Parazoarcus communis: one gene and its partner. The protein of the gene in region 1 interacts with the protein of each later gene in a pairwise test. Links are inferred from orthologs where the notes say so. Each region holds a gene or a part of one and is shown in the gene's direction. Other genes may lie near its edges. The genes, in order: secG and secA.

Region 1 (8,230 bases):
TTTGGCGACCTGCTGCGTGATGTCCAATCTGAATCGTAGTCCGGACCATAACCCCTTGCCGATCCGAATGCCCGCAAGCTGGTGCGAGTGGCGTCAGGATGAAGGTCCGCTCCCATGGCTGAGTCGCTGTCTCAGGTGCCGCCTGGCTTTCGAGCAGGGGGGGGCTTGTACGGGCAGTGATCGATCGCTGGCATGCGCTCTGTATGCGTAGTCAGCGCGATCTGCCCCAGTACCGACTTCCTCGTCTGCAACATGCGGCTTTGCTGCATTGCCCGTGGCGGCATATAATCCTCCGATTTATCGGACGGCTTTCCGCATGTCGAAGAAACTGGTTGCCGGCAACTGGAAACTGAATGGCAGTCTCGGTGCGAATGAGCGCCTGCTTTCAGCACTCGCTGCGCTGCCCGGTGTCGAGATGGCTGTCTGTGTTCCGTATCCGTATCTTGCGCAGGCTGCATCGGCCTTGCAGGGTGTCTCGCTCGGCGCGCAGGATGTCAGCGAATATGCTTCGGGTGCGTTTACCGGTGAAGTCAGCGCTGCAATGCTTGCAGAGTTCGGTTGCCGCTACGCAATCGTTGGACATTCGGAACGGCGCGCACTTTTCGCAGAGAGCGATGCAGTTGTGGGGCGTAAGGCCCTTGCAGCGCAGGCAGCGGGTCTGGTGCCGATTGTTTGCGTAGGCGAAACAATCGCAGAGCGCGAGGCCGGGCAGGTGATGGATGTCGTCGGGCGCCAGCTTGCAGCGGTACTTGAGCTTGCGGGTGCCGATGCAATGGCACGAATGGTGATCGCTTATGAGCCGGTGTGGGCGATCGGGACGGGGCTGTCGGCAACTGCGGACCAGGTCGGTGAGGTGCATGGCGGTGTGCGTTCATGGCTGCGCGCGCAGGGCGTTGATGCTGACGGTGTGCGCATCCTCTATGGCGGCAGTGTCAAGCCTGACAATGCCGCTGAATTGTTTGCGGTGAACGATGTCGATGGTGGGTTGATTGGCGGCGCCTCGCTGGTGGCTGAAGATTTCATGGCCATTTGCCGTTCGGCGGTGGTTAAACAAAACTGATGCAGGTTTCTTTCAAGGTCTGTTGTGATGAGTGATGTCGTTTTTTCCCTGGTGCTGACGGTGCATGTGCTGGTCGGTCTTGGTGTGATCGGTCTGGTTCTTGTGCAGCACGGTAAAGGTGCTGACGCGGGTGCGGCTTTTGGCGGCGGATCGTCAGGCAGTCTGTTCGGTTCTTCGGGTTCAGCCAACTTTCTGAGCCGTACGACGGCAGCGATGGCGACGGTGTTTTTTATCACCAGCCTGAGTCTGAGCTATCTCGCAAGCAACAAGCCTGCAGCGCCTTCCAGTGTGATGGATGGTGCGGTGCAGAGCGCGCCCGCCGAGGCTGCAGTTGACGCAGTACCGGCCGCTCCGGTGGATGACTCCAAGGCTCAGGCCATCCCGAAGTAGGTATAAGTATCACTTTGCGCAGTGCGGAAAACGTCGTATAATTCTCGCGCTGTACGAAGTAAGCCGACGTGGTGAAATTGGTAGACACGCTATCTTGAGGGGGTAGTGGCTTCGGTCGTGTGAGTTCGAGTCTCACCGTCGGCACCAGAATATAGAGAGCGCCCGCAACAGCGGGCGTTTCCATGAAGGGCAGCTAAAACAATAATGGCAGCAATAAGTTGCCAAACTCAATAGGGGTCATTGAGTCATGTTGGAAAGCTATTTTCCCGTTCTGCTGTTCATCCTTGTAGGTCTGGGTTTCGGGGTTGTTCCCGTCCTGCTGGGTCGCATCATTGCACCCTATCGTCCCGACAGCGAAAAGCTGTCCCCGTATGAGTGCGGCTTCGAGGCGTTTGAAGACGCCCGTATGAAGTTCGACGTCCGCTACTATCTCATCGCCATTCTCTTCATTCTGTTCGACCTTGAAATCGCCTTCCTGTTTCCGTGGGCGACTGTCTTCCAGGAGTTCATCGCTGCTGGTGAGGTGGCCTGGTTCGTCTTCGGGTCGGTGATGGTCTTTCTGGCTATCCTGGTTATCGGCTACATCGTCGAGTGGAAAAACGGCGCACTCGACTGGGAGTAAGGCATGAGCATAGAGGGCGTCTTTCGCGAAGGGTTTGTTACCACTTCGCTTGATGCGGTCATCAACTGGACGCGCACGGGCTCGCTGTGGCCCATGACTTTCGGTTTGGCCTGTTGTGCGGTCGAGATGATTCATGCGGGTTGTTCGCGCTATGACCTGGACCGCTTTGGTGTGGTTTTCCGCCCCAGTCCGCGGCAGTCTGATCTGATGATTGTTGCGGGTACGCTGTGCAACAAGATGGCGCCTGCACTGCGCAAGGTGTACGACCAGATGGCCGAGCCGCGCTGGGTGATCTCGATGGGTTCCTGCGCGAATGGTGGTGGCTACTATCACTACTCCTATTCGGTCGTGCGCGGCTGTGACCGCATCGTTCCCGTGGATGTCTATGTGCCGGGCTGTCCTCCGACGGCCGAGGCGCTGCTCTACGGCATCATCCAGCTTCAGAACAAGATCAAGCGCACCAATACGATTGCGCGCTGACGAGGCTCCAGATCATGAGTTCCAAGCTTGAACGTCTGAGCCAGTCTCTGCAGGAAGTGTTTGGCGAGAAACTGCAGTCGCTGGTTCTTGATCGCGGAGAGGTCACCATCGAGGTGTCCGCTGCCGATTATCTTCACGTGGCGATTACGTTGCGTGATCATGAAAGTCTGCATTTTGAGCAATTGCTCGATGTGTCCGGGCTTGATTATTCCGCTTATGGAAATGGTGGCTGGGCAGGCAAGCGTTTTGCGTCTGTCGCCCACCTGATGTCGATTCGTCATAACTGGCGCGTGCGTCTTCGTGTTTTTGCCGAAGACGATGCCTTTCCGGTGCTTGATTCCCTGTGCGAGCTGTGGCCGAGTGCAAACTGGTTCGAGCGTGAGTCCTTCGATCTGTACGGCATCATGTATGCCGGTCATCCGGACCTCCGCCGCATCCTGACCGACTACGGTTTTGTCGGTCACCCCTTCCGCAAGGATTTCCCTATTTCCGGCTACGTCGAGATGCGCTACGACCCGGAGCAGGGCAGGGTCGTCTATCAGCCGGTCAGTATCGAGCCGCGTGAAAACACACCGCGCATCGTGCGTGAGGAAAGCTACGGGGACGTTGGTCATGGCTGAGATCCGCAACTACACGATCAACTTTGGCCCGCAGCATCCTTCGGCACACGGCGTTTTGCGCCTCGTGCTCGAACTGGATGGCGAGGTGGTTGAGCGCGCCGATCCGCATATCGGCCTGCTGCATCGCGGCACCGAAAAGCTGGCTGAGACTCGCACCTGGGTGCAGTCTGTGCCCTACATGGACCGTCTCGACTACGTGTCGATGATGTGCAACGAGCATGCGTACTGCATGGCAATCGAGCGGCTGCTCGGCGTCGAAGTGCCCCTGCGTGCTCAGTACATCCGGGTAATGTTCGACGAAATTACCCGCGTCCTGAATCACCTGCTGAACATCGGAACGCATGCGCTGGATATCGGCGCAATGACGATGGTGCTCTACACCTTCCGCGAGCGCGAAGACCTGATGGACGCCTACGAGGCAGTGTCGGGAGCGCGCATGCATGCCGCCTATTACCGGCCGGGTGGTGTTTATCGCGACCTTCCCGATCGTATGCCGCAGTACCAGGCAAACAAGTTCAAGAACGCAAAGGCAATCAAGGATCTCAATGCGAACCGTCAGGGCTCGCTGCTCGATTTTCTTGAAGATTTCACCGATCGTTTTCCGCGCTATTGCGACGAATACGAGACCCTGCTGACCGATAACCGTATCTGGAAGCAGCGCACGGTCGGGATTGGCGTGGTTTCGCCCGAGCAGGCGCTGGGATGGGGCTTTACCGGTCCGATGCTGCGTGGTTCGGGCATCGCGTGGGATTTGCGCAAGAAGCAGCCCTACGAGGTGTACGACAAGGTCGACTTCGATATTCCGGTGGGCAAGAACGGTGACTGTTACGACCGCTACCTGTGCCGCATGGAAGAGATGCGCCAGTCGAACCGGATCATTCGTCAGTGCATCGACTGGCTGCGCAAGAATCCGGGTCCCGTGATTACCGATAATCACAAGGTTGCGCCTCCTGCTCGCGAGAACATGAAGGCCAACATGGAAGAGCTGATTCACCACTTCAAGCTCTTCACTGAAGGCATGCACGTCCCGAAGGGCGAGGTTTATGCCGCGGTAGAGCATCCGAAGGGCGAATTTGGCGTCTACGCCGTGTCGGACGGTGCAAACAAGCCTTATCGCCTGAAGCTGCGTGCGCCGGGCTTTGCTCACCTCGCAGCCATGGACGAACTGACCCGCGGGCACATGATTGCCGACGTTGTTGCAATCATCGGCACGATGGACGTCGTGTTCGGCGAAATCGACAGATGAGCGCTCACAGGCTGAAGGTGTGCGCCCCAACGAACAGACGGCAGGCTATCCGGAAAAAGAGTACGACATGCTGAGCCAGGAAACGCTGCAACAGATCGATCGCGAGATCGCAAAATATCCGTCAGACCAGAAGCAGTCGGCTGTCATGGCTGCGCTGCGCATTGCACAGGTCGAGAAGGGCTGGTTGCCCAAGGATGTCATCGAGTACGTCGCGAGCTATCTCGACATGCCGGCCATTGCCGCTTACGAGGTTGCGAGCTTCTACAACATGTACGACCTCAATCCGGTCGGACGCCACAAGATCACGGTATGTACCAATCTGCCCTGTGCGCTGTCCGGCGGTGTGCATGCGGCCGACTACCTGAAGAGCAAGCTGGGCATCGACTTCAACGAAACCACCCCTGACGGCAAGTTCACTCTCAAAGAGGGTGAGTGCATGGGTGCCTGTGGAGATGCCCCGGTGCTGCTGCACAACAATCACAAGATGTGCAGCTGGATGACGACCGAGAAAATCGACCAAATGCTGGCCGATCTGGAAGACAAATGAGCGCGCACGGACTGATTCTCGCCGGAGTCGATGGCGACCGCACCTGGCGGCTCCAGGATTATGTGGCCCGCGGCGGATACGCAGCGTTGCGCAAGATCATTGCGGAAAAGACGCCACCCGAGACCATCATTGCCGAACTCAAGGCGTCAGTGCTGCGAGGGCGTGGCGGTGCAGGCTTTCCGACGGGATTGAAGTGGAGCTTCATGCCGCGCTCCTTCCCGGGCGACAAGTATCTTGCATGCAACTCCGATGAAGGCGAGCCGGGAACGTTCAAGGATCGCGACATCCTGCGCTACAACCCGCATACCGTCATCGAAGGCATGATCATTGCGGCCTATGCGATGGGCTGTGCCCGCGGGTACAACTACATCCACGGTGAGATCTTCGAGATCTACACCCGCTTCGAAGAGGCGCTCGACGAGGCTCGTGCTGCCGGACTTCTCGGTCAGAACATCCTCGGGTCGGACTTCTCCTTCGAACTGTTTGCCCACCACGGTTACGGCGCCTACATCTGCGGCGAAGAAACCGCGCTGCTGGAGTCGATCGAAGGCAAGAAGGGGCAGCCGCGATTCAAGCCGCCGTTCCCGGCAAGCTACGGTCTGTACGGCAAGCCGACCACCATCAACAACACTGAAACCTTTGCGTCGGTCCCGTTCATCATGAATATGGGCGGCGAGGGCTTCCTGAACCTTGGCAAGCCTAATAACGGCGGCACCAAGCTGTTTTCGATTTCCGGTCATGTCAATCGTCCGGGCAACTACGAGATCAATCTCGGTACGCCGTTCTCCGAGCTTCTCGAGATGGCCGGTGGCATGCGTGGCGGGCGTCAGCTGAAGGGCGTGATTCCGGGCGGCTCTTCGTCGCCGGTCATTCCCGGCGCGGTGATGATGGACTGTACGATGGACTACGACTCGATCTCCAAAGCCGGCTCGATGCTGGGTTCGGGGGCGGTGATCGTGATGGACGAGACCACCTGCATGGTGAAGGCGCTCGAGCGCCTGTCCTACTTCTACTTCGAAGAGTCCTGTGGTCAATGTACGCCGTGTCGCGAAGGCACCGGCTGGCTGTACCGGGTTGTGCACCGGATCGAAAACGGTCTTGGCCGTCCGGACGACCTTGATCTGCTGAACTCGGTGACCACCAACATCATGGGACGCACCATCTGTGCGCTCGGTGATGCGGCCTCGATGCCGGTGCAGAGCTTCATCAAGCACTTCGGCGATGAATTCGCGTATCACATCGAAAACAAGAAATGTCTGGTTCCGCCGGAAGTGCAGCGTGCCGGCAGCCAAATCTACGTGAGCCCCTCATGCTAGAGATCGAAATCGACGGAAAGCAGGTTCAGGTGCCGGATGGCAGCACCGTCATGGATGCCGCGTCCATGACAGGCTCCTACATCCCCCATTTCTGCTATCACAAGAAACTCTCCATTGCGGCCAACTGCCGCATGTGCCTGGTGCAGGTGGAAAAGGCGCCCAAGCCCTTGCCCGCCTGTGCGACGCCCGTGACCAACGGCATGAAGGTCTGGACCCAGTCCGAACTTGCGGTCAAGGCGCAGAAGGGCGTGATGGAGTTCCTGCTCATCAACCATCCGCTGGACTGTCCGATCTGTGACCAGGGTGGTGAATGCCAATTGCAGGATCTGGCCGTGGGCTACGGTGGCAGCCAGTCCCGCTATCAGGAAGAAAAGCGGGTCGTGTTCAACAAGAACCTCGGCTCCCTCGTGTCGACCGACATGACGCGATGCATCAACTGCACGCGCTGCGTACGATTCACGACCGAGATTGCCGGCGAAATGGAGTTGGGCCAGGCCTTCCGCGGCGAGCACGCGGAGATCATGACCTTTGTCGAGAAGACGGTCGATTCCGAACTCTCCGGCAACATCATCGACCTGTGTCCGGTGGGTGCGCTGACCTCCAAGCCCTTCCGTTTTGCTGCACGCACGTGGGAGCTCTCGCGTCGCAAGTCGGTGAGCCCGCATGACGCCCTTGGCGCCAACCTCATCGTGCAAACCAAGCACGAAGTGGTCAAACGTGTGCTACCGCATGAGAACGAAGCGCTCAACGAGTGCTGGCTGTCGGACAAGGATCGCTTCTCGTACGAAGGCCTGTCCAGCGAAGACCGCCTTACGCAGCCCATGATCAAGCAGGGTGGCGAATGGAAGGCCACCGACTGGCAGACCGCGCTCGAATTCGTTGCGACCGGCCTCAAGGGAATCGTCAAGGATTACGGTCCCGCCTCGGTCGGCGCACTGGCCTCCCCGCACTCAACGGTGGAAGAACTCCACCTGCTGCAGAAGCTGGTTCGCGGCCTTGGCTCGGACAACATCGACTTCCGCCTCCGTCAGACCGATTTCCGTGCCGATGCATCGCGCAGCGCTGCACCGTGGCTGGGCATGCCGGTGGCGGGCGTACCGGATCTTAACCGCCTGTTGGTCGTCGGCAGTTTCCTGCGCAAGGACGCGCCGCTTCTGGCCCAGCGTGTCCGTCAGGCCGCCAAGCGCGGGCTGCACGTCAGTGCCGTCGGACCCACCGCAGAAGAATGGCTCATTCCGGTGCGGCAGCGCGCACTGGTCGCGCCCGATGCAATGGTTGCAAGCCTTGCCGGGATCGTGGTCGCGCTTGCTGCCGAGAAGGGCGTTGCTGTCAGCGAAGGCCTCAGTGCCCAGTTGCCTGCAAGCGCGTCGGAAGCGGAAACCGGAATCGCGCAGAGTCTTGCGAGCGGCCGCAAGGTCGCCGTGTGGCTAGGAAACCTGGCTGTCCAGCACCCGCGTGCTGCCGAGCTTCAGGTTCTTGCGCAGGAGATTGCCCGACTGTCGGATGGCGTCTTCGGCTTCATCGGTGAAGCGGCCAACAGCGTGGGGGCTTATCTCGCCGGGGCCGTTCCTTCGGGAACCGGACTCAACGCCCGCGCAATGCTCGAAGAGCCGCGCAAGGCATACATCGTAATGGGGGCTGAGCCGGCGCTCGATTTCGCTGATGGCGCACTGGCCACGTCAGCGCTTGCATCGGCACAGTTGGTGGTGGCGCTGTCCGCCTTCGGGTCGGACTCGCTGCGCGAGACGGCCGACGTGCTGCTGCCGATTGCGCCCTTCTCGGAAACGTCGGGGACTTTCGTCAACTGTGAGGGCACTGCGCAGAGTTTCAACGCAGTTGCCAAGCAGTTGGGTGATACGCGGCCGGGCTGGAAGGTGCTGCGCGTCCTCGGAAACCTGTTGCAGTTCGACGGTTTCGATCAGGGTGACTCCGAAGCCGTGCGCGCCGAA
Region 2 (8,698 bases), 580 kb from region 1 along the record:
CGCAGCGCAGGAGAGGTTTGCAGGCGCGCGATACGCGCGGCGTGAAACAGTTTTTCGGACGCATGAAGTCATGGTTCGAGCGGAATTTCTGACCGGCTGCAGGTGCAGTCAGTCATTTTGAATGAGTGTCTGTTTTGATACCTAGATTTAGTATTACACTTTACGGTTAATACTAAATGCGGGTTAAACGGACGTTCTGAGTGCAGCAGGGCCGTTTATCAAGGAGGCGAGGCAAATGTTTGAAATCATTGAGAAAGAGCCGGTTGGGACGATCATCAAGGTGGTCGGTGTGGGTGGCGCTGGCGGTAACGCGGTCGACCACATGATCCGTGAAGGTGTGAAGGGGGTGGATTTCATCTCCGCAAACACCGATGCGCAGGCGCTGTCGCGCTGTTTGGCACCGACCAAGATCCAGCTCGGTGTCACCGGTCTGGGCGCAGGATCCAAGCCTGAAGCCGGGCGCGCTGCCGCACAGGAATCGCGTGAAGCAATCGCCGCCGCACTGGAAGGTGCGCACATGTGCTTCATCACTGGCGGCATGGGTGGTGGTACGGGTACCGGCGCTGCGCCTGTCGTGGCTGAGATCGCCAAGGAAATGGGCATCCTGGCCGTTGCCGTGGTGACCAAACCCTTCGATTTCGAAAACCGCATTCGCGTGGCCGAGAGCGGTGTCGAGGAGCTGACCCGCCATGTGGATTCGCTGATCGTCGTACTCAACGACAAGCTGCTCGACGTCTTCGGTGACGACGCCGGCTTCGAAGAGTGCTTCCGCTCGGCTGACAACGTGCTGCGTTCGGCTGTTGGCGGTATCGCCGAGATCATCAACGTGCCTGGCCTGGTCAACGTCGACTTCCAGGACGTACGCACCGCGATGGCCGAGATGGGCCGTGCGATGATGGGTTCCGCAGAAGCCGCCGGGATGGATCGTGCGCGAATTGCGGCCGAACAGGCTGCCGTGTCGCCGCTGCTTGAAGGTACGGAGCTGTCGGGTGCGCGTTGCGTGCTGATCAACATCACCGCCAGCAAGTCGCTCAAGATGTCCGAAGTGCGCGATGCGGTGAAAACGGTCCAGGCCTTTGCCGCGCCGGAAGCCTTCGTCAAGTACGGAACCGTGTTCGAAGAGACCATGGAAGACCGCATCCGCATTACCGTGGTCGCCACCGGTCTTGGTACGCCGCGTGCTACCGCACGTCAGCCGGTGATGCAGGTGGTGCAGGGTACGGGTACGTATGGCCCGTCCAGCGGTGTCGACATGAACAATCTCGACGTACCAGCCGTGATGCGCAGTGGCCGTCGTACGACCGTTGATGCGATGAGCAACAACGGTGTCGGCACCTACGACATCCCGGCCTTCCTGCGTCGCCAGGCAGACTGATCCCGCTTCCTGCGGGCCCGCACGGGCACTCACGCGCGAACCGCCGCCTCCGGTTCGGGCGCGGGTGCCCGTCTCTTTTGGTGCACTGCAACTAAGATTTTGGGGCGTGCTAAACTGCGGGTGTGAAACGGGAATGAAATACATGATCAGGCAGCGAACTCTCAAATCGATCGTCAAGGCAACCGGCGTCGGCCTCCACGGCGGACGCAAGGTCAATCTGGTGCTGCGCCCTGCAGCGCCGGACACCGGTATCGTCTTTCATCGCGTCGATCTGAACCCGCCGCTCGATCTGCCTGCCGATCCCTATGCCGTGTGCGACACCCGGATGTGTTCCGGGCTGGAGCAGGGCGGCGAGAAAGTGGGTACGGTCGAACACCTGATGTCGGCGCTGGCCGGCCTCGGAATCGATAACCTGCATGTCGATGTCGATGCGCCCGAGATTCCGATTCTCGATGGCAGTTCGGGGCCTTTCGTGTTCCTGCTGCAGTCGGCAGGCATCGAGGAGCAGGCTGCACCCAAGAAATTCATGCGGGTGAAAAAGGCCGTGGAGTATCGCGAAGGCGACAAATGGGTGCGCCTCGAGCCCTACGATGGCTTCAAGCTGCAATTCTCCATTGTGTTCAACCACCCGGCGATCGACAGCACGTCGACTTCGGTGAATATCGACTTTGCCGAGCATTCCTACATTCGCGATGTCGCGCGGGCGCGTACCTTCGGTTTCATGCAGGATGTCGAATTCATGCGGGCAAATGGCCTGGCACTTGGCGGCAGCCTGGACAACGCCATCGTGATGGACGAGTACCGCGTGCTCAATGCCGAAGGGCTGCGCTACGCCGACGAGTTCGTCAAGCACAAGGTCCTCGACGCCATTGGCGACCTCTATTTGTGTGGTCATCCGCTGCTGGCGGCCTATTCGGCGCACAAGGCCGGGCATGCACTGAACAACCAGGTGCTGCGCGTTCTGCTCGAAGACGCGTCGGCGTGGGAAATCGTGACCTTCGAAAAAGTGGCCGCAGCACCCGCGGCGGTCGTGCATCAGTTTGCCGATGCCGCGCTGGTGAGCTGAGTCGCCGCGATGCTTGTGCTGCGCATCGTCGGTTTGCTGCTGGTGCTCGGGATCGCCGGCTCCATCCTGCTGTGGCTGCTTACCGGCAATCGCCGCTATCGGCAGTGGGCATGGAAGATCTTTCGTGCCGGCCTGGTCGTGCTCTTCGTCTTTCTGTCCCTGTTTGCCCTCGAGCGCCTTCTGGCGCCGATGATCTGACGCTGTCAGCTTTCCCTGCTGAGGCGCGCAAGCCGTTCGAGCGCATCGCGCAGCGGTGAGTCTTCGGGCAGCGTCGCAGCAAATTCCCGCAACTGAGTCTTGGCCGCCGGCGACACCGTGCGCACGGTCGGTGCGCGTTGCACGACGGTCTCCTCGGGTGTGGATACCTTGATCCTGATCGACTGCAGCGGGTAGCCCGCGTGCAGGAAGTGATCCATCAGGGAAGGGGTCATCTGCTTGAGTCGCACTGCGAGGGCGCTGCCGCGGGTGGCAATCACCAGCACGTCATCCTTCAGATTGACCACGCTGCAGGCTTTTGCGAACTGGGCGGGCAGGCCGCCGTCGAGGACGGTCTGCAAGCGGCGCAGCCGGGCTGCATGGTCCTGCAGGCGGGCAAGTGCGTTGCCGGCGCCAAGGTAGCGTTGCAGGAGCTTGCTCATGAGTTTTGGGTCGCTTAATGAGGGAGAAATATGGGAGGACAGTCCGACATGATAAACTCGCCGCTTTGCCGAATCGACGTCGACCCCATCTCATGTTCTCCGGCCTTCTCAAGAAATTATTCGGTACACGTAACGACCGTCTGATCCGCCAGTATTCGCAGACCGTTCGTCGGATCAATGCTCTGGAGCCCGAGATCTCGGCGCTTTCGGACGAAGCACTCAAAGGCAAGACTGCCGAGTTCAGGCAGCGCGTTGCAAACGGCGAAACGCTCGACGCACTGCTTCCCGAGGCTTTCGCCGTGGTGCGCGAAGCGGGCAAGCGGGTGCACGGCATGCGCCACTTCGACGTGCAGCTCATTGGCGGCATGGTGCTGCACGACGGCAGGATTGCCGAAATGCGTACCGGCGAGGGCAAGACTCTGGTCGCCACGCTGCCGGCCTACCTGAATGCGCTCGCCGACAAGGGCGTGCACGTCATCACCGTCAACGATTACCTGGCCAGCCGCGACGCCGACTGGATGGGCCGGATCTTCGGTTTCCTCGGGCTGACCACTGGCTGCAACCTGTCGCGCATGTCGCACCAGGAAAAGCAGGCGGCCTATGCGTCCGATATTACCTACGGCACCAATAACGAATTCGGGTTCGACTACCTGCGCGACAACATGGTGTACAACACCGGCGAACGTGTTCAGCGCAAACTGAACTTCGCCATTGTCGACGAAGTGGACTCCATCCTCATCGACGAAGCGCGCACGCCGCTGATCATCTCCGGCCAGGCCGAAGATCACACCGAGCTGTACCTGAAGATGAACCAGGTTGCGCCGCTGCTGAAAAAGCAGGAAGGCGAAGGCGACGATGTGACCGTGCCGGGCGACTACACGGTCGACCTCAAGGCCCATCAGGTGCTGTTGACCGAGCAGGGGCACGAGACGGCCGAGCAGCTGCTGGTGCGCACGGGCCTGCTTCCGGAAGGCAGCGGCCTCTATGAGCCGGGCAACATCCTGCTGGTGCACCATCTCTACGCCTCGCTGCGTGCCCACGCGCTGTATCACAAGGATCAGCACTACGTCGTCCAGAACGGCGAAGTGGTCATCGTCGACGAGTTCACCGGGCGCCTGATGGCGGGCCGGCGCTGGTCCGACGGTCTGCACCAGGCCGTCGAGGCTAAGGAAGGCGCGCGCATCCAGGCCGAGAACCAGACCCTGGCCTCGATCACCTTCCAGAACTACTTCCGCATGTACGGCAAGCTCGCCGGCATGACGGGTACGGCCGACACCGAAGCCTTCGAATTCCACTCCATCTACGGTCTCGAGACGGTCGTCATTCCGACCAATCGCCCGGCCGCACGGCGCGACGAGAACGACAAGGTTTATCGCACCGCCAAGGAAAAGTGGGATGCGGTGATCGCCGATATCGAAGGCTGCGTCACTCGCGGGCAACCGGTGCTGGTGGGTACGACCTCGATCGAGACCAACGAGTACCTGTCCGGCCTGCTGAACAAGGCCAAGATTGCGCATCAGCTGCTCAATGCCAAGCAGCACGACAGCGAAGCCCAGATCGTCGCTCAGGCCGGCCGTCCCGGTGTGGTGACGATTGCCACCAACATGGCCGGTCGCGGTACCGACATCGTGCTGGGTGGCAATATCGAGAAGCCGGTGTCCTTGCTGCGTGAAGACGAGAGCATTCCGGAAAGCGAGAAGGAGGGCCGCATCGCCACCTTGCGTGCGGAGTGGCAGAAGGTGCATGAGCAGGTCTGTGCCGCGGGCGGTCTTCACATCATCGGTACCGAGCGCCACGAGTCGCGTCGTATCGACAATCAGCTGCGCGGCCGTTCGGGCCGTCAGGGCGACCCGGGTTCGAGCCGTTTCTACCTCTCGCTTGAAGATCCGCTGATGAAGATCTTCGCCGGCGAGCGCCTGAACGCGATCATGGTCCGCCTGAAGATGCCTGAAGGCGAGGCCATCGAGCATGCGATGGTCACCCGCTCGCTGGAGTCTGCGCAGCGCAAGGTCGAGCAGCGCAACTTCGATATCCGCAAGCAGCTGCTCGAGTACGACGACGTCTCCAACGATCAGCGCAAGGTGATCTACCAGCAGCGCAACGAGCTGCTCGAGAGCGAGAGCATCTCCGACACGATCACCGCGATGCGCCAGGGCGTTGTGCATGACACCTTCCGCCTCTACGTGCCGCTGGACACCGTGGAAGAGCAGTGGGACGTGCCCGCACTGGAGCAGGCACTCGCGGCCGACTTCCAGCTCAAGCTGGACGTGGCAGAGTGGATCAAGGCCGAGCCGAGCCTGGACGACGATGCGATTCAGAAGCGCATTCTCGAAGCGGCTGAAGCCGCCTATGCCGCCAAGACCGCGACGGTCGATCCGGTGGCGTGGCAGCAGTTCGAGCGCAATGTGATGCTGCAAAGCCTCGATACCCACTGGCGGGAGCACCTTGCGGCGCTGGATCACCTGCGTCAGGGCATCCATCTGCGCGGTTACGCACAGAAGAACCCCAAGCAGGAATACAAGCGCGAAGCGTTCGAGCTGTTCGAGACCCTGCTCGATGCGGTCCGTGCCGATGTCAGCAAGCTGCTGATGACGGTGCAGATTCGTACCGAATCGCAGCTCGATGAGGCCGAACCGCAGTCAGACGTCGAGAACGTGCAGTATCACCACGCCGATTACGACGAGGCACTGGGCAAGGCCGCTGCGGGCGGCGATGCCGCGCAGCCGGCCACGGCCGGGCCCAAGGTCGGGCGCAACGATGCATGCCCCTGCGGATCGGGCAAGAAGTACAAACACTGTCACGGCAAGCTGAGCTGAGCCGGTCCAGGAGAACACCATGGCTGTAAATCTGACGACTCCGAACCCGGCTGAGCTGAACGCTGTCGCCGGCGTGCGTCTGGGTGTTGCCGAAGCGGGTATCCGCAAGGCCAACCGGCGCGACCTGACCGTGATCGAACTTGCACCGGGCAGCCGTGTTGCAGGCGTGTTCACGCTGAACCGTTTCTGCGCAGCGCCGGTCCAGCTGTGCAAGACGCATCTGCCGCTCGGCGACATTCGTGCATTGGTGATCAACACCGGTGTGGCCAATGCCGGTACCGGCGAGTCGGGCCTGGCCAACGCGCGCACGACGTGCGAAGCGGTGGCGGCGCGGCTGGATATCGGTGCGGAACAGGTGCTCCCGTTTTCGACCGGAGTCATTCTCGAGCCGCTGCCGGTTGACCGCCTCGTGGCAGGCCTGCCGAAGGCCGTGGCCGACCTTCGCGCAGACGGCTGGTTCGATGCCGCGCACGCCATCATGACCACCGACACCCTGGCGAAGGGCATCTCAAAGCAGGTTGTCGTGGGCGGGCGCACCATTACCCTCACCGGCATCAGCAAGGGCGCGGGCATGATCAAGCCCAATATGGCGACCATGCTCGGCTTTCTGGCCTGCGATGCTGCGATCAGTCAGCCGCTGCTGGAGACCGTGACGCGTGAAGCGGCGGATCTGTCCTTCAACAGCATCACCATCGATGGTGATACCTCGACCAACGACTCCTTCATCGTGATCGCGACGGGGCAGGCCGGTAACGCAGAGATCACCGACGCCAGTACGGCGGATTTCGCGGCACTGCGCGATGCAATCGTCGACGTGTCGATCCGGCTTGCGCAGGCCATCGTTCGCGACGGCGAGGGCGCGACCAAGTTCATGAGCATCGTCGTCGAAGGCGGCGCCAGCCGTGAAGAGTGCCGCAAGGTAGCCTATGCGGTGGGGCACTCGCCGCTGGTCAAGACCGCGTTCTTTGCGTCCGATCCCAACCTCGGGCGGATTCTAGCTGCGATCGGTTATGCGGGCATCGACGACCTCGATGTCTCCAGGCTTCGCGTCTGGCTCGGCAACACGGAAGAGTCCGTGCTGGTCGCCGAACACGGTGGCCGGGCTGAGAGCTATGTTGAAGAAGCCGGCACCCGGATCATGAAAGAAGCGGAACTGATCGTGCGCATCGATCTCGCCCGCGGTGATGCGGCTGCCACGGTGTGGACCTGCGATTTCTCCTACGACTACGTAAAGATCAACGCCGACTACCGCAGCTGATCCTGCCCTGATCGGCAGCACACAAACCGGACACCGCGTCGAGCGCGCTGTCCGGTTTTTTCATGTCTCATGGGCGTGCCGCCCATGGCGGACGTGAGAGCAGACTTCAGGCGCGCACGTTCGCACTCGCCGCCGCCTTGGTGCAGAATGCTGCGGTGCATGAAGCGCCTGCCGTGGTCCGTGCAGGCCGGGACAGCACGCCCCAGCAGCCTATTGCGCAGCGCGCGGAGATCGACGGTGTCGGCACAAGATCAGAGTCACCCTCCTGTAACTGCAAATCATGGGCCCAGAGCGGGTATCGCCGGTCTTGCAGTGTCGGCCATCGGCATCGTCTACGGTGACATCGGCACCAGCCCGCTCTATACGTTGAAGGAAGTCTTCAACGGCGAACATGCCGTGCCGGTGACGCCCGAAAACGTCTACGGCATTCTGTCTCTCGTGTTCTGGGCGCTGATGCTGGTGGTCTCGGCGAAGTACGTGCTTTTCATCATGCGTGCCGACAACGATGGCGAGGGCGGCATCATGGCGCTGACTTCGCTCGCGCTGCGTGCGGTGAAGCCGGGGCGCAAGGCATGGTGGCTGTCGGTGCTCGGGGTGTTCGGTGCCGCGCTGTTCTACGGCGACGGCATGATCACGCCGGCCATTTCAGTGCTCTCCGCAGTGGAGGGGCTGGAGATTGCCACGCCGGCGTTCCGCCCCTTCGTGCTCCCGATCGCACTCGTCCTGCTGATTGGGCTGTTCATGATGCAGCGCCGCGGAACCGGCAGCGTCGGGGCCATTTTCGGCCCGGTCATGCTGTGCTGGTTTGCGGTGCTGGCCGTGCTCGGCATCAACGGAATTCGTCTGCATCCAGAGATTCTCGGCGCCATCAGTCCGTGGTGGGCGGCGCACTTCTTCGCCACTCAGCCACTGATCGCGTGGCTCGCGCTGGGCGCGGTCGTGCTGGCGATTACCGGTGGTGAGGCCCTGTATGCCGACATGGGGCACTTCGGCCGCCGGCCGATAAAGTTGAGCTGGTTCTTTGTCGTCTTTCCCGCCCTGTACCTGAACTATCTGGGGCAGGGAGCGCTGATTCTCGATCATCCCGACAACGTCCGGAATCCCTTCTTTCTGCTGGTGCCCGATCAGCTGCTGTATCCGATGGTGGCGCTGTCTGCGCTGGCAACGATCATTGCCAGTCAGGCGGTGATCTCGGGGGCGTTCTCGCTCACCCGGCAGGCGATACAGCTTGGCTACGCGCCTCGGATGCTGATGGTGCACACCTCGGAGCGGGAGATCGGCCAGATCTACGTGCCGGGCATCAACTGGATGCTGCTCGGTGCGGTGATCGCCCTCGTGGTTGGCTTCCGCTCGTCGAGTGCGCTGGCGTCCGCCTACGGCATCGCGGTCACGCTGACGATGCTGATCGACACCATCCTGGCCTTCGTCGTCGTGCGCGCCCTGTGGCGATGGAACGTCGCGACATCGCTCGCCTTCATTGGCGTATTCATCACGGTCGACATCGCATTCTTCTCCGCCACCGCGGTCAAGATCGTCGCCGGTGGA

Evidence for each region.
Region 2: the proteins of secG (region 1) and secA interact in binary tests that used the Escherichia coli proteins (3 or more experiments, as listed by UniProt). The link is inferred for Parazoarcus communis from one-to-one orthologs.

What each region holds. Positions count from the first base shown.
Region 1 is NZ_CP022188.1:2,793,312-2,801,541, forward strand. What follows is about bases 1-2,768. They hold secG (preprotein translocase subunit SecG), read left to right. Parts: upstream 1-1,087; coding sequence 1,088-1,450; downstream 1,451-2,768. Other genes in these bases: tpiA (triose-phosphate isomerase), read left to right, coding at 317-1,060; ndhC (NADH-quinone oxidoreductase subunit A), read left to right, coding at 1,698-2,072; CEW87_RS12785 (NuoB/complex I 20 kDa subunit family protein), read left to right, coding at 2,076-2,552; CEW87_RS12790 (NADH-quinone oxidoreductase subunit C), read left to right, coding at 2,567-2,768. In the rest of the region: more of CEW87_RS12790, read left to right, coding at 2,769-3,172; CEW87_RS12795 (NADH-quinone oxidoreductase subunit D), read left to right, coding at 3,165-4,418; NADH-quinone oxidoreductase subunit NuoE, read left to right, coding at 4,486-4,965; NADH-quinone oxidoreductase subunit NuoF, read left to right, coding at 4,962-6,281; NADH-quinone oxidoreductase subunit NuoG, read left to right, coding at 6,275-8,230. UniProt on the Escherichia coli protein: Subunit of the protein translocation channel SecYEG. Overexpression of some hybrid proteins has been thought to jam the protein secretion apparatus resulting in cell death; while this may be true it also results in FtsH-mediated degradation of SecY.
Region 2 is NZ_CP022188.1:2,215,402-2,224,099, forward strand. The notes cover bases 2,860-6,095. They hold secA (preprotein translocase subunit SecA), read left to right. Parts: upstream 2,860-3,171; coding sequence 3,172-5,895; downstream 5,896-6,095. Other genes in these bases: CEW87_RS10160 (DciA family protein), read right to left, coding at 2,860-3,079; argJ (bifunctional glutamate N-acetyltransferase/amino-acid acetyltransferase ArgJ), read left to right, coding at 5,915-6,095. Outside these bases: cell division protein FtsA, read left to right, coding at 1-92; cell division protein FtsZ, read left to right, coding at 236-1,375; lpxC (UDP-3-O-acyl-N-acetylglucosamine deacetylase), read left to right, coding at 1,518-2,441; CEW87_RS10155 (hypothetical protein), read left to right, coding at 2,451-2,639; more of CEW87_RS10160, read right to left, coding at 2,645-2,859; more of argJ, read left to right, coding at 6,096-7,153; CEW87_RS10175 (potassium transporter Kup), read left to right, coding at 7,313-8,698. UniProt on the Escherichia coli protein: Required for protein export, interacts with the SecYEG preprotein conducting channel.